3 regions of the Clostridium neuense genome follow, and region 1 is predicted to be linked to each of the others. Evidence: riboswitches for the same ligand, from Rfam matches in the RefSeq annotation. Region 1 holds a riboswitch; each other region holds the start of a gene.

What was found. A riboswitch is a leader RNA that binds a small molecule or an ion and turns the genes downstream of it on or off. The one in region 1 is predicted to bind thiamine pyrophosphate.
Region 2: another riboswitch for thiamine pyrophosphate. It lies ahead of thiW (energy coupling factor transporter S component ThiW); the one in region 1 lies ahead of thiS (sulfur carrier protein ThiS).
Region 3: another riboswitch for thiamine pyrophosphate. It lies ahead of ACJDT4_RS08295 (TatD family hydrolase); the one in region 1 lies ahead of thiS (sulfur carrier protein ThiS).

The regions. Positions count from the first base shown of each region.
Region 1 is NZ_JBJIAA010000006.1:237,001-242,278, forward strand. Features, by position in the region: gene ACJDT4_RS09080 (hypothetical protein) at 1-25, shown strand, start outside; gene ACJDT4_RS09085 (thiamine phosphate synthase) at 67-642, opposite strand; gene thiH (2-iminoacetate synthase ThiH) at 639-1,745, opposite strand; gene ACJDT4_RS09095 (thiazole synthase) at 1,757-2,527, opposite strand; gene thiF (sulfur carrier protein ThiS adenylyltransferase ThiF) at 2,541-3,341, opposite strand; gene thiS (sulfur carrier protein ThiS) at 3,343-3,537, opposite strand; TPP riboswitch at 3,669-3,775, opposite strand; gene ACJDT4_RS09110 (PEP/pyruvate-binding domain-containing protein) at 4,136-5,278, shown strand, end outside.
Region 2 is NZ_JBJIAA010000001.1:255,653-260,930, forward strand. Features, by position in the region: gene ACJDT4_RS01160 (HAD family hydrolase) at 54-698, opposite strand; gene thiM (hydroxyethylthiazole kinase) at 685-1,503, opposite strand; gene thiW (energy coupling factor transporter S component ThiW) at 1,606-2,109, opposite strand; TPP riboswitch at 2,402-2,538, opposite strand; gene ACJDT4_RS01175 (MMPL family transporter) at 2,713-5,278, opposite strand, start outside.
Region 3 is NZ_JBJIAA010000006.1:75,059-80,336, reverse strand. Features, by position in the region: gene ACJDT4_RS08305 (homocitrate synthase/isopropylmalate synthase family protein) at 1-945, shown strand, start outside; gene ACJDT4_RS08300 (beta/alpha barrel domain-containing protein) at 935-1,735, shown strand; TPP riboswitch at 1,823-1,928, shown strand; gene ACJDT4_RS08295 (TatD family hydrolase) at 1,995-2,753, shown strand; gene ACJDT4_RS08290 (thiamine-binding protein) at 2,750-3,040, shown strand; gene ACJDT4_RS08285 (ABC transporter permease) at 3,021-3,764, shown strand; gene ACJDT4_RS08280 (ABC transporter substrate-binding protein) at 3,869-4,879, shown strand; gene ACJDT4_RS08275 (ABC transporter ATP-binding protein) at 4,848-5,278, shown strand, end outside.

The DNA of each region.
Region 1 (5,278 bases):
ACCTCTTCCTGCACCAAAAAAATAAAAGTGAAAAGGACATTCCTTTCCACTTTTATTAATTCTAAGCTAAATCTCTTTTATAATTTTCTCTACAATTAAAGGTTCATCCATAGCAGAAGACATTATAGCAAGCCCCTTAGCCCCAGCTTTAATTACATCTCTTGCATTTTTTTCACTAATGCCCCCAATGGCAATTACAGGCACAGTTACTTTTGTTACGATTTTCCTAATATAATTTAATCCTTTTCCTTTTACCCCCGGCTTACAAGCTGTTTCATATACATTTCCGCAAAGCAAATATGCTGCGCCATTTTTTTCAGCTTCAATTGCCTCTTCCAAGCTGTGAACCGATACTCCCGTTTTTATATTAATTTTTTCTTGTCTCATGAAACTCTCAAAGCCTGTATGATATGCATAAGCATCAATTTCTTCAGCTACCCTTAAACTTCCATTGACAATCAACCTAGCATTATATCTTTCCGTAATAACTTTTACTTTGTGAGCTAATTTATAAAGTTCATGATATTTAAGATCTTTTTCTCTTAAAATTATATTTTTAGCACCATATTGAAGTGCTTTTTCAAGTCTATCACATAAGCTTCCCTTTGCTACTAATTTTCTATTTGTAACAACATATATCATAGTGTACTTTGAAAATCCTTAAATACTGGGTTATATCCCAAACCCTTTATTGCATCATAAACTTCCTTAACACTTCTTTTATCATTTGTATCAAACTGACCTTCCCCTTTATCCTTACATGAATGTCCTCCAACTTCCGTAGATACACCTGCTGACATCTTTGTTACTCCTATAGGAATAAGACTATCTCTAAATTTAGCCGGTTCCCTTGTAGTTATATTTGTACCTGCTCTTGGTAAAAACAGCTTGTATGCTAAAATCACTTGTACAATATTTTTATCATTAACCTCATATATGTCACTAAAGCTTCCTGCATGTGGCCTTATTCTAGGTGCAGACATTGATATCTCAACACCTGGAAATTTATTTTGAATATAAGCAGCATGAAGTCCTGTAAAAAATGCCTCACTTCTCCATTTATATAATCCAAGAAGCGCTCCTGTTCCTATTGAATGAATCCCTGCCCTACATACTCTTTCCGGTGCATCAAGTCTAAATTTAAAATTCTTTTTAGGTCCACTCAAATGAACCTTATCGTATTTTTCTTCATTATAAGTTTCTTGATAAATTGTAAGACTATCTGCTCCTGCAGCAACAAGTTCCTTATATTCGTCAACTTCTAACGGGTATATTTCTATACATATAGAACTGAAATATTTCTTTAATATTTTTATAGCATCTCTTATATACGTTACTGGTGTATGAAACTTTGATTCTCCAGTTAAAACTATTATATTTCTCATGCCAGACTCATATATAGCTTTAGCTTCCTTTTCTATTTCTTCAAAAGTAAGCTGCTTTCTTGATATTTTATTTGTTACATTATAACCACAGTACGCACAGCCATTTACACAGTAATTTGCAATATACATTGGTGTATATAGTACTACTGTTTTTCCAAAATTCCTCAAGGATAATTTCCTCACCTTTTGAGCTAGAGGTTCTAGGTAACTTTCTGCTGCTGGAGATAAAAGTCTTAAAAAATCAATTTCGTCTACATTATCCTTGCACAGAATTTTTTCTATATCACTTTCCCTTGTCTTAGAAAAAAAATCTTCAAAATCAAATTCTTTATACTCCTGTAATTTTTCATAAAAACTCATTTTTACACTTCCTATCTTAAAAATCCAGTAAGTGGTGATGAAGCCTCAGCATATTCTCTTTCAGCACCAAGTTTCGCTGTATATGCTTTTCTTCCTGCTTCAACTGCAAGTGAAAATGCCTCTGCCATTAAAACAGGATTATCAGCTGTTGCTATAGCTGTATTTACAAGAACAGCATCAGCACCCATTTCCATAGCAAGTGCTGCATCTGATGGTTTACCTATTCCTGCATCAACAATTACAGGCACCTCATTTATTTCTTCTATTAAAATCTTTATCATTTCCTTAGTTCTAAGCCCTCTATTTGTTCCGATAGGCGCTCCAAGTGGCATTACCGCAGCTGCACCTGCACTAACGAGTCTTCTAGCATCCATTAAGTCCGGATTTATATATGGAAGTACAATAAAGCCTTCCTCTGCAAGTACTTCTGTTGCTTTTATAGTTTCATAATTATCTGGAAGTAAATATTTATTATCTGAGATAACTTCTATCTTAATCCAATTTCCACAGCCTACTGCTTTTGCAATTCTAGCAAGTCTTATTGCTTCTTCTGCGGTTCTAGCACCCGACGTATTTGGCAAAAGTATTAAATCTTTATTTACAAAATTAAGTATGTTATCATCTTCTGACGAAGTTTCATCTACCCTTCTAAGTGCAACAGTTATGACCTCCGCCTTTGATCTTTCCATTATCCTTGGAATTATTTCATTTGAGCTTAACTTACCTGTTCCAACGAAAAGTCTATTTTTAAGCTTAACTCCTCCTATGATAAGTTCCTCCATTTATAAACCCCTCCTATTTTTCATTCATTATTATTCTAAGCACTGCATTTGCCTCATGATTTGCCGCTATAGAAACTCTTGGTGACATAAGTCCGTTCCCTGGCTGTGCACCATTTTCTCTATCTCCAACTAAATAAAACCTATCATTTATTTTAGTTGTACATATTGTATTGCTGGAAAAATATCCAGCCATGCCTGAAGCTGCAACAATCTTTTTATCCTTCATTTTTGTAAGAACAGCATTTGTAAGTACTGCCTTTGAAACGGGATTATCGAAGGCTTCAATAATCATATCCACATCTTTAAAAATATCTACTACATTGCTTTCATCTATAAATGTATCTAAGGTTTCAACCTTTACAAAAGGATTGCACCAAGATATTATCTCTTTTAAGGCATCAGTTTTTTTCATACCTATGTGTTTCACAAAATACTGCTGTCTATTTAAATTACTTGGTTCAACTACATCAAAGTCAACTAATAAAAGCCTTCCAATACCTATTCTTGCGAGCGATACCGCTGCATTTGATCCAAGCCCTCCAAGCCCAGCTACACCAACAGAAACCTTCTTAATCTTTTCGTGAACCTTAGGTGTATGCCTTGCCACAAGCTGCGCTTCCATTTCTTCTTTACTTGGAAGCTCACCTTTTTTTATAAGTACAACCCTATCCCCATCCTTTAAATAAATGTTCTTTTTCATAATGAATCCATTATATACGACTACATCTGCATCTTTTTTTATTTCCTCTTTAATGCTAAAAAGTGTACTTTTGCTTGAGATTTCTTTTATTTTTCCATTGACATAAACTTTCAATTTAGCCGCCTCCAACGAATCTTATTACTTCTACTTTTGATGCTGTAAACAGCTTTTTCTGACTATACTCATTTCTATCTATTATCTCTAAATCTACTTCTACGACTACCTTATCCCTATCAACCTTAATTTCATTTAGCAATTCTGTAACAGTAATACCCTGTTTAAAATCCATTTTCTTTCCATTTACTATCATTAAGTCACCTCTTTGCTTTTGATAAATAAGATTTCTAGTAAAATCAAAAAGAGAGAAACAAAAACTGTTTCCCTCATAATCTACTATTTTTAATATCATAAATACACAAATTCTGCGCAGAACTTTATGTTAAATATGAACTAACTATTCCCTACGTTGGCATTATCCAAATCAGGTTATGAGGGTCTGGAATCACATTCCACTCTCAGCCTGTCAACAGGCTCCCCAGTTGCGATATTAAATTTTACATTTTTAATTTACCACATTAGGGAAAAAAATGCAACCAAATAGATTTGAAGTTTAAGTGTGATTCATCTTTATTACAAAATATTGTAATTTAAAACCAAATAGATTAATATTAATATATTGGTTGTTACTCGTCATAAATAAACCACTTCAACTATTGAAATTCATGTGCACCACAATTGCCATAAGATGGCATTGTGGTACAAATAACTTTCAAGTTTCAAGGTAGTTTATCTTTAAACACAGTTGATTAGATATATAATTTTAGATTACGTACTTTTCTCTAAAAATAAATTTTATATCTTTAAAAGCTATTTTTATTCGATAATTTATGGTTAAGGGAGGAAATAGTATGGTTAGTTTTGGTACAAAATCTGAAACACTTGAATATTTATCTACAGTTATTGTTAACGCTAAAATTATTCCTCAAATACGTTTAACAGTAAGTGAATGGATTAACAATAGCAAAAAAATAATTTCTTTAGTTAAAGAAAAAAATTGGATTGATCTTCCGCTAATAGTAAGGAGTAGCTCCATGTCTGAAGATAATTCAATCCATTCATTAGCTGGATGCTTTCTTTCAATTTCAAATGTTATTGGTGAAAATCAAATATGCGATGCAATTACAAAGGTTATAGATTCTTACAAGGGTTTAAATTTAAAGGATCAAGTTTTTATTCAGCCTATGCTAAAAAAAGTAAGAATGAGCGGTGTTGCTTTTAGCAAGGATCCTAATTCTTGTGGTGACTACATTGTTATAAACTATGATGATTATACCTACACTACAGATTCAGTAACCTCTGGTAAAACTAATAATTTAAAAACATTTTATTACTATAAACATTCAAAAACAGTTCCTAACATTGACAAAAATCTTCTTCGCGTTATAAATTTAATCAGTGAACTTGAAGCTTTATTTTCTACAGACTCCTTAGATATTGAATTTGCTTTTGATGATGCTTACGACTTATACCTTTTTCAAGTAAGACCACTTATTGTAAACTTAGCCAACGAAACTAACAAAAATAAAGAATTTATTTACGAATTAAGAAAGAAAATATCCCAACTAAATTTAAGGCATCCTTATTTATATGGAAATAAAACTATTTATGGTGTAATGGCTGATTGGAATCCTGCTGAAATGATAGGCATTAAACCAAAACCGCTAGCGCTATCCCTTTATAAAAAAATAATTACAGATGAGATTTGGGCCTATCAAAGAAATAACTATGGATATAAAAATGTTATAGGTTTTCCATTATTAATAGATTTTTACGGGCTGCCATATATAGACTTACGAATAAGCTTCAACTCATTTTTACCAGCTAATCTATCAAAAAATCTGTGTGAAAAATTGGTTGATTATTATATAGATGCTCTTATAAAGCATCCTAACTATCATGATAAAATTGAATTTAAAATAGTATTCTCGTGTTACACCTTTGATACAGAAAAAAGGCTCAGTAAGCTTTTATGTAAAGGTTTTAACAAAAAT
Region 2 (5,278 bases), on a different contig from region 1:
CAATATTCTTAATCTCACTGTTAGTGATATTTTCACCAGTATTATTATTTATCTTATAGTAACAAATCTTCAAAGGAATCTATATACCTATCGCAAAAAAGCTTCATTTCTTCTTTTGTTTTACCTGACGCTTCATCATATACCCCAATTGTATAAAAACCAGCCATTTTTGCTGTCTTCATTGCATAATCCGCATCTTCATAAACTATTGTATCCTCTACTTTAGCCCCCATCTTCTTTATAGCAAGATAGTAAACATCAGGTTTAGTTTTTCCAACACCAACCTCATCACAGCATACAATGCAGGAAAAGTATTGCAGCACATTAAGACGCTTAAGTGCTGCCTCTGAAAGTTCAAGTGGTGTAGCTGTAGCAATGCACATGGTAACACCATCGCTTTTTAAACTTGAGAGATATTCCTTTACATATGGCTTTAGTTGTATTTGGTATCTATACTTATCTTCAATTAATTTATTTATATCAGAAATAATTTTTTCTACAGAAGCCTTAATTCCAAATTCTCTTTTAAAATAATTAGCAGATTCTGTCATAGACATTGCATTTATAATTTCATTTAAGTTTTTGGGAACCTTAATTCCATTTTGATTTAGATAATCTTCACCTAACTTCTCCCATGCAGACATAGAATCTATGAGTGTACCATCCATATCAAAAATAGCATATCTACATTTCTTCAACATTCATCTCTCCATTTATAATTTCTGGGGTCATATTGCTTATGGTATCAATTAAAAACATACGAAACATCATGGTCCCGCCTTCAAATTTTTTCATTTTTTTAAAGGCTATTTCTCCACTCACCCCCATTGCTGTTACTGCCGCTGCTGCTGCCTCTAAAGTATTATCTGGATTTCCTCCACAAAAGGCACCTATTAATGCTGTGGACATACAACCTGTCCCAGTTACCTTTGCCATAATAGGATTACCGTTTCGAATTACATACGCTTTGTCTTTGTCTGCTACAATATCTATAGCCCCAGAAATAACAATAACACTTTTAAATTCCATGCTCAATCTCTTTGCTGCCTTTACTGTCTCTTTAAGATTATGTTCTGTAACTTTATCTGCTTCACTTGCATCCACTCCTTTTGTAATGCCTTCTCCATTTGCTACTGCTTTGATTTCGGAGATATTCCCTCTTATAACAGAAAAATTCATGTTTTGGGATAGCTCTTTAAATACTTCATTTCTTAGCTTTGAAGCCCCCATTCCCACTGGATCTATAACTATTGGATGTTTCACTTCATTGCTCTTTTTTCCTGCTAAAATCATAGCAGTTACATCATGTACATTTCCCATATTAAGCACAAGGCTTTGACTATTTTCAGTTATCTCTCGTACCTCATCCTTATGATGCGCCATTGTTGGTGAACCTCCGCCAGCAAGTATAATATTTGCACAATCATTTACGGTAACAAAATTGGTTATACAATGAACGATAGGTTTACTCTTTAACATATTTTCAAATATTGCTTCAAACATTTATTTTCCTCCTTTATAGATATACAACATGAAAGTTTGAAATGGCTAATTTCAAATTTATTCTGCAAAACCAGAATTTCACTTAGAGTACAAAGTACAATTTTAATTGTGCAGCATAAATTTTAGTTGCTCAAGCATTTTGGCTTTATCTAATGCTTTTAGTAATAAATATCCCATTGTTGCACCTACTAAAGATGCTGGAACAAAAAATGGGACATATGTAAATATAGAAGTCTTTGGTAGACCATAAAACATTCTCATAAATGGATAAGAAACAATTGCACTTATAATTCCAGTTCCAATTACCTCACCAATAACTGCCCAAATTAATTTGTGGAACTTTTTATACAATAACCCTGATAAAAATGCACCTATAACTGCACCTATAATTGCTAAAATGGTGCTTCCATTTAATATCATTCTCATAGAGCCTATAAGCAGCGCACAAATAAATCCCCAAACTGGTCCTAAAAAAACTGCCGCTATGACATTAATAAAATGCTGAAATGGAGCCATCCTTGGAAAGGATACAAAAGTATTTAGTACATATCCCATTCCAGCCAATAATGCTGTAAATATCTCCTTTTTTAAAATTGTTTTTTTCATGTTTTAATCCTCCTCATTTCTATTTATAAAAAAAAGCATAAAAAGTAAATACACCCGCGGTGGTGCACCCCTTTTTATGCTTTCTATACAATTTTTATTAGCAAATCTCTAATTGTTCTTTGAAAATCTAGCTGCTTCTACGAATTTTAAAATAAACAATTAGCTGATTTACTTAAAAATTTTTATACTACCATAAAAGTTACGTGTTACCAATATTAAGTTTTTTATAAAATTTAATTTTATCGCATAAAAAAATGCTCTAATCGTACAGATTAAAGCATCATAATATCATCCTAATTCACGCTTTGCTCCCTACGACAGTGTTAACTGACAGGTTCTAAGGGTCAGGTTTTATCCTTCTCAACTATAATATAGATAAACAATTTCAAGTTTTAAGGTAGTTTATCTTTAGTTCCCCTGCAAACATATTAAATTTCACTTTAGTATATCATTAATTCACCTTAAAAGCAATGCGTGTACATCAAAGTAAAGAACTATTGTTCCTTGTAATCTCCTAGTATCAATATTGACATTGTACAGCTGCCTATTCAGTAAGTTATGCCTCATATTTTGTTATCTAATTCTTAACATATTCATATCTATTTATATCTGTTTGGATTTTTCCTTATTTTTTGAAAATATCTTTTCTAAAGCACTTGGAAGACTAATCATTGCCGGTAAAAATGCTGGTAGCATTATAAAGCAAAGTACAATAAGTCCTGTAATTACAGCTATAGCCAGTTCAATTAAAAGTATTAATCCTGAAGGTGCAAGCGTTGCAAAGGTTCCTCCAAGTATTATAGCTGCTGACATTACAACGCTTCCTATATGCTCTGAAGCTAAAACTATAGCCTCCTTATGAGATATTTCAGTGTATTCCTTAAAACGCATCATTAGGAATATACTGTAGTCAACTCCTAACGCTATTACTATTATAAAAGCGAAAAATGGAACAAAGGAAGAAATCCCCTCATAACCTGCTAAGTTTATAAAAATAAAATTTATTATAAAAATAGCAGCATAGTATGATCCTATAAGTGATGCAATTATAACAGCAGGTTCCCATAAGGATCTTGTAACAATAACTAGAACTAGAAATACTCCTATGAGCACTACCACCGTTGCTCTATTAAGATCTCTGCCTAATACATTGTTCATATCATTTGTCATAGCACTCGATCCAGATACTCCAGATTTAGCCTTTGAAAGAACTGAGCCTTTAAGTCCATCTGAAACAGCATTTTTTATTTTATCTATAGTTTTTAAAGACTCTGATGAATAAGGATCATTCTTCAAAACAACAGTTATTTTAGTTATTTTTTTATTCTTTGACATAAAATTGTCTGTTAATTTCTTAAAATCTTTATTAGTAAGAGCTTCCCTAGGAATGAAGAAGGTTTTATGTGAATTAAGCTGAGTTAAAAAGTTATTGGTTTTTCCTAGTCCACCTGAAATCTGCTCTAATCCTTTGTTAACATCACCAAGCTTATTGCCAAAGGTACTAAATCCATTAATACCATCTACAAGTTTTTGCTGCCCCGATTTCATATCTCCTAAACCCGTGCTTACTTTATTCATATTAGTAACTATTGTGCCTATTCCAGAAGAAGCTTTATCAAGTCCACTCTCTAAAGTCTTTAAGCCATCATCCATTTGAGATAAACCACTGCTTATTTGAGATAGTCCTGCATTAGCTTTTTCAAAACCATTAGTTAGAGCACTGTAATTATCATTTAATGTTTTTATTCCTTCAGGAGTAATTTGACTTAAGGATGATAATAACTTGTCAACAGTGCCTTTTAGCATCATATAATTATTATCAGTTCCAATATTAGGATAGCTCTTTCCCATAGTATCTATCAAAGGTTGTATTTTAGACAATGCATCCTTTACACCAAGAAGTGCCTTCGCTATTTCTTGATAGCTGCTGCCCATTTTTGAATAACCATTTTTCATCTTATTATAATTACCAGCTAGTTCTTCTAACCCGTTATTCATCTTTGCTAAGTTAGCCTGTATAGTATTTATACCATAAGCTATGCTTTGAGAATTATTTGAACCATTTCCTATACCATTCTGAATTTGTTGCAATCCATCAGACATAGCACTGACGCCTGTTTGAAGCTTTGTAGTACCATCAACCATATCACTAACCCCAGAAAAATCCGCTGACCCTAGCTTATCTTGAGCTGTTTTCAATCCATCGTATATTTTATCTACTCCACCATTAGTTTTTGATAATCCTTCTGTAACTGATTTAATTTGTGTATTGGTATAAAAACTTTCAATTTCTTTACCATTTGGCTGAGTTACAGAAGATACCTGTTTTACTCCGTCGATGTTCTTAATTCTTTCTGTTATGTTGTCAATAACAGAAAGAGCTTCATTATTATCAAGTTCTTTATTATTTTCAATTACAACAGTAGCTGGCATTGCTTGCCCTTTTCCAAAATGCTTCGAAACCAAATTAAAAGCTTTTGAAGAAGGCTGTGAATCTCCTAATTCACCAACAGTATTAAAATTTAACTTTTGCTGATGAAAAATGATTGTTGGTGCTATTATCAAAAGTATAACTATAACTGATATAATAGGGTATTTTGCTGTAACTGAAGATACTTTACCCCAAAACTTATTTTTTCCATGACCGCTAATTTTCTTAGATGGCCAGAAAAGTTTGTTTCCCAAAAACTTCATTGCAAAAGGTGTTAAAGTTAAAATTTCTAAAAGCAGTACTGTTACACCTATTACTACAGCAACACCAGATCTATAGATTGGTGATTCTGCAAATATTAAGCTAAAGAAAGCAATAAATACAGTCAATATACTGAAAGCAATAGTTTTACCTGCAGTTTTATAGGTATTGACTATGGCATCATCAATATCGTACCCCTTTGATAATTCTTCTTTAAATCTGTTAAAGAGTAAAATATTATAATCAGTTCCTATACCAAAGAGTATAAGTACAAGAAGCATTTGAGTAAGATTAGTTATGGGAAAATTAGCTTTATCTATTAATTGAGCAACAATTCCCATAGAGCAAAGATACGAAAAGGCTACAGCAATTAAAGAAACAAAAGGAGTAATTATTGATTTAAACATAATAACCAAAACTACTAGAATAAATACAACCGTCAATATTGCACTCTTTTCTACTCCTGACTGAGATGCC
Region 3 (5,278 bases), 160 kb from region 1:
GATATTATTGAAATTGATATGAAATCAGTTAATCAAGTAAATATACTACCTAAAAATATTAGCTATGCATATAGAGTAGAAGATGAGAAGGATGTTACTTTTATTAAAGATTATAATTTTAGGTATCTTATCATAAAGAATGATTTAGCTAAAAACATGAAAAATGATTTAATAACAAATATAAATAATTCAAAGATTATACTAGAGATAAATATTGAAAAAATTAATGATGATTTTTGGAGCGAAAATTATGAGGTCTTAAATAATTTTAATATAGCATGTATTAGAATTAATAATGTTGAAAAATATAACTTTAATAGTTGGAGCAAGTTTATAAAAAAGATAAAAAATGAATTTTCTGTGCTGATAGATTTTTGTCCTAAAAACCGATATTTTGCTGCAACAGGAATAGCCATAGAGTGTTGCTTAGATGGGGCCGATTTTATTACAACTGCATTTTACGGAGAAAAATATGGATTTGCAGCTTCAGAAGAAGTTATGCTTGCACTTAAGGTAATAAGAAATGGAGAAGTAATTGGTGACTCCAAATTACTATGTGAGATTAAAAAGGTGTATGAAAAGCTTGTAGATCAAGAGATTTTTCCAATGAAACCTGTACTTGGAGCGGATATCTTTAAATATGAATCTGGTATACATGTTGATGGAATAGAGAAGAATGCAAAAACTTATGAGCCATATAATCCATATGAAATAGGTTCAAAAAGGCAAATGTTTATTGGAAAGCACTCTGGAAAGAAAGCAGTTATTACTAAATTAAAGGAATTAAACATTAAATCTATAAATATTGATGTTGATGACCTTTTAAAAGAAATACGAAGTAAAAGTGTTAAATTAAGAAGAAATATTTTGGATGATGAGTTGATTAAATTGTATGAAAGCTCCATTGGTAAACATATAGAATGGGGGGGAAAATATGAGCATTAAAGTTGTTGATACAACATTAAGAGATGGTGAACAAAAAGCTGGTATAGCACTTGGAATAAATGAAAAGGTACAAATTGCGAAAATTCTTGATGATATGGGTATTTTTCAAATTGAAGCTGGTATAGCAGCTATGGGTGGGGATGAAAAAGAAAGTATAAGAAAAATAGTGAAATTGGGGCTTAAAAGCAAAATATCTTCCTGGAATAGAATGAATATTGAGGATATTAATGAATCTATGGACTGCTCTGTAGATATAATTCATATATCGGTTCCGGTATCTGATATACAAATTGAGGATAAGCTGAAAAAAAATAAGAGTTGGATTCTTGAAAATGTTGAAAAATGTGTTCAATATGCAGTAAGTAAAGGATATGAGGTAACTGTAGGATTGGAAGACGCTTCAAGAGCAGATATAAATTTTTTAATAGAAGTTTGTAGATTGATTTACAGTATTGGTGTTAAAAGAGTTAGATATGCGGATACTGTTGGTATTTTGTATCCAAGAAGGGTATTTCATCAAATAAACAAAATAAGAGAAGCTGTACCAATAGAAATAGAAGTTCATGCTCATAATGATTTTGGTATGGCAATAATAAATTCAATAGGAGCGTTAAAAGCTGGGGCTAAATATGTTGATTGTACTATTACTGGAATAGGTGAAAGAGCTGGTAATTGTGACTTTTTAGAGTTTGCAAAAACTATTTATGAGCTACTTGGTGAAAAAGTATATTTAAATGAGTTTAGTGATTTAAAGAATAAGGAAAATGTTATAAAGGGGATAATTGGATAAATAAATCTGATTAAGATTGTAATTTAAATAGTATATTTTTTATTTACAAATAGCAAAATTAATGTTAGCATATAGATAGTATTTATTTTTTAGTGCTGGGGGTGCCCTTTGTGGCTGAGAGAAGTTTTTAAAACTTTAACCCTTTGAACCTGATGCGGATAACACCGACGAAGGAAAGCTTAATTCACATGTAGAATGCATGAGCGCTATTTTAAAAGTAGCGCTCTTTATTTTTGCGTAAAATTAGAAGGGGTGCAATATGTTTGTTGATGCACATAATCACTTGGATTTTTTTAAGGATAAGGAAAAGTTAGAAAAAGCTCTTGACATTATTAAAGTAGATAACATAGTTACACTTGGATGTTCTATGGATATTCAGAGCTATAATTTTACTAAAAAGCTTAGTAAGGATAATAGAAATATAATACCTTGCTTTGGAATTCATCCTTGGGAAGCTCACAATAATTATAAAAATTTAGATTTGTTTGATGAATATATAAAAGAATGCAAAATTATTGGAGAAATAGGACTGGACTACTTTTGGATTAAAGAAAAAGAAAAGTATCCGCATATGAAGAGTGTTTTTGAATACTTTTTAAAAAAGGCTAGAAACTATAATAAAATTACAAATATACATACTAAAGGTGCAGAAGAGGAAATTCTTAACTATATAAAAAAGTATGGACTTAAAACACCTATAATACATTGGTATAGCGGAGATTTAGAAACTTTAAAAAAATTAATAGATTATGGCTGCTATTTTACTGTAAGTGTTGATATAGGATATTCAAAGCTTACACAGGAAATAGTTAAGCTTCTTCCACCTAATAGAATTTTGACAGAAACCGATGGACCAACTTCTTTAGAATGGGTAAATGGAAAGTATGGCTATCCAGATGAAGTGAAGAATATAGTAAATAAAATTTCAATCATAAAAAAATATAATTATGATGAAATTAAAAATAAAATTTTTAAAAATTTAAAAACCATATTAATGAAAGAGGGAATAGTAATATGAAAACAGTTAATGTTAGTTTACAAGTACTTCCAACAGTGCCAGAGGAGAGAATATATCCAGTAGTTGATAAGGTTATAGAATATATAAAATCAACTGGAGTTAAGCACATAGTTGGACCAATGGAAACTACTATGGAAGGTGACTTAGATGAACTTATGGAAATTGTAAAGAAAGCACAAACAATATGTGTTGAAGCAGGAGCCTCAAGAGTTGCATCTGTTGTAAAAATAGATTACAAACCTGAAGGGGTAACGATGGAGGAAAAAGTTGGCAAATATCAAAAATAAACTATATCCTATAATTACTTTGGTAGCTGCCTTGCTGCTTTGGCAAGTTATTGTAGATGTAAAAAATGTGCCAGCATATATAATTCCTTCACCCACAAGCATAGTTAAAACGCTTATAAGTGATTTTAAAGTTATAATGGATAATACAAAGGTAACAATATATGAATCAATTGTAGGTTTTGGTATATCAATAATTTTATCCTTTGTGCTAGCCGTACTTATGGATAGTTTTAAAATTGTTAGAAAATCACTCTATCCAATTTTAGTGATTTCTCAAACAATACCAACCATAGCAATTGCACCGCTGTTTATAATATGGTTTGGTTTTGGACCAATGCCTAAAATTATAGTTGTAATAATAACCTGCTTTTTCCCAATAGTAATAAGTCTTATAGATGGCTTTGAAAAAGTTGATAGAGATTATATTAATTTGTTTAGAACAATGAAAGCATCAAGGCTTCAAACCTTTTATCATTTAAAACTTCCATATGCCATGGTTAACTTGTTTTCTGGGCTTAAAATAGCTGCAACCTATATGGTAATGGCATCTGTTATAGGAGAGTGGCTTGGAGGAGACAGCGGCATAGGCGTTTATATGGTTAGAGCAAAAAGTGCCTATGCGCTTGATAAAGTTTTTGCAGCAATTATAGTTATAGTTTTAATAAGCATAATAATAATATACATTATAGATTTTATAAGCAAAAGATTAATACATTGGAAATAAGCGAAACTTAACTTATTCATTATGAAAAGACCGAATCTTAAGCAGTTTTTCATAATACATAAGTTAAAAGTTTCATTGATTTCACTATAAGGGAGAGATTCAAATTGAAAAAGAATAAGATAATATCATTGGTAACAGCTTTAGTAATGAGCACAGTAATCTTTTCAGGTTGTAGTACTACTAGCAGCACAAAGGAAAGTGCAAATAAGGCACTGGATAAAACTACAGTGATACTTGATTGGACACCTAACACAAATCATACAGGAATGTATGTAGCATTGAAAAAAGGATATTATAAAGCGCAGGGCTTAGATGTAAAAATTCAGCAGCCAGGAGATACAGCTGTTACTACACTTATAGCTACTGGAAAGGGAGACTTTGGCGTAAGCTATCAGGAGGATGTAACTTATGCACTTACTGGTGATTCACCGCTTCCTGTTAAGTCAATTGCTACTTTAATGGAACACAACACTTCGGGGTTTGCAGCTCCTAAAAGTAAAAATATAAAAAGCATTAAAGATGTCGAAGGAAAAGTATATGGTGGTTGGGGATCACCATCGGAGCAGGCAGTAATAAAAGCAATTATGGAGAAAAATGGAGCAGACTTTAGTAAACTTAAAATTGTAAATGCAGGAAATGATGATTTTTTTGCAGCAACAAAGAAAAACATAGATTTTGAATGGATTTTTGAAGGCTGGACAGGAATTGAAGCAAAGCTTAAGGGCATTGATTTAGACTATGTTGCTGTTAAGGATTTAGATCCAGCACTTGATTACTATACACCAATACTTATAACTAACAATAATATCATAAAACAAAATCCTGAAAAGGTAAAAAAATTCTTAAAAGCTACTGAAGAAGGATATCAGTATGCAATAAAAAATCCAGAAGAAAGTGCAAAAATACTTCGCTCATATGCTCCAGAAATAGATGAAAAGTTGGCAGTGGAAAGCCAAAAGTATATGACAACTCACTACATTGCAGATGCTCCAAAATGGGGAGTAGAAAAGGCAGAAGTATGGGATAGATATGCAAAATTCCTAAAGGATAAAGGATTAATTAAAAAGGAGCTAAATTCGAAAGATGCATTCACAAACGAATTCTTGCCAAAATAATGAGGTTATAAGCCTTAAAAATGTAACAAAAAGTTTTGATGGTAACATTATACTTAAGGATATTTCTATTGATGTAAATAGAGGAGAATTTGTTTCAATACTTGGACCAAGTGGCTGTGGAAAAAGCACATTGTTTAATATAATAACAGGGTTAATTGATAAAGACAGTGGAAATATTTCGGTGCTTGGAGATATAGGGTATATGCAGCAAAAGGATTTGTTACTTCCCTGGAAAACTATTATGGAAAATGTGGTACTTCCGCTTGATATAAAAGGAGTAAACAAGAAATCTTCAAGGGAAAAGGCAGCTAAGTATATTGAATTAATGGGGCTTTCTGGATATGAGAATAAATACCCTTATGAGCTTTCTGGAGGTATGAAGCAAAGAGCCAGCTTTCT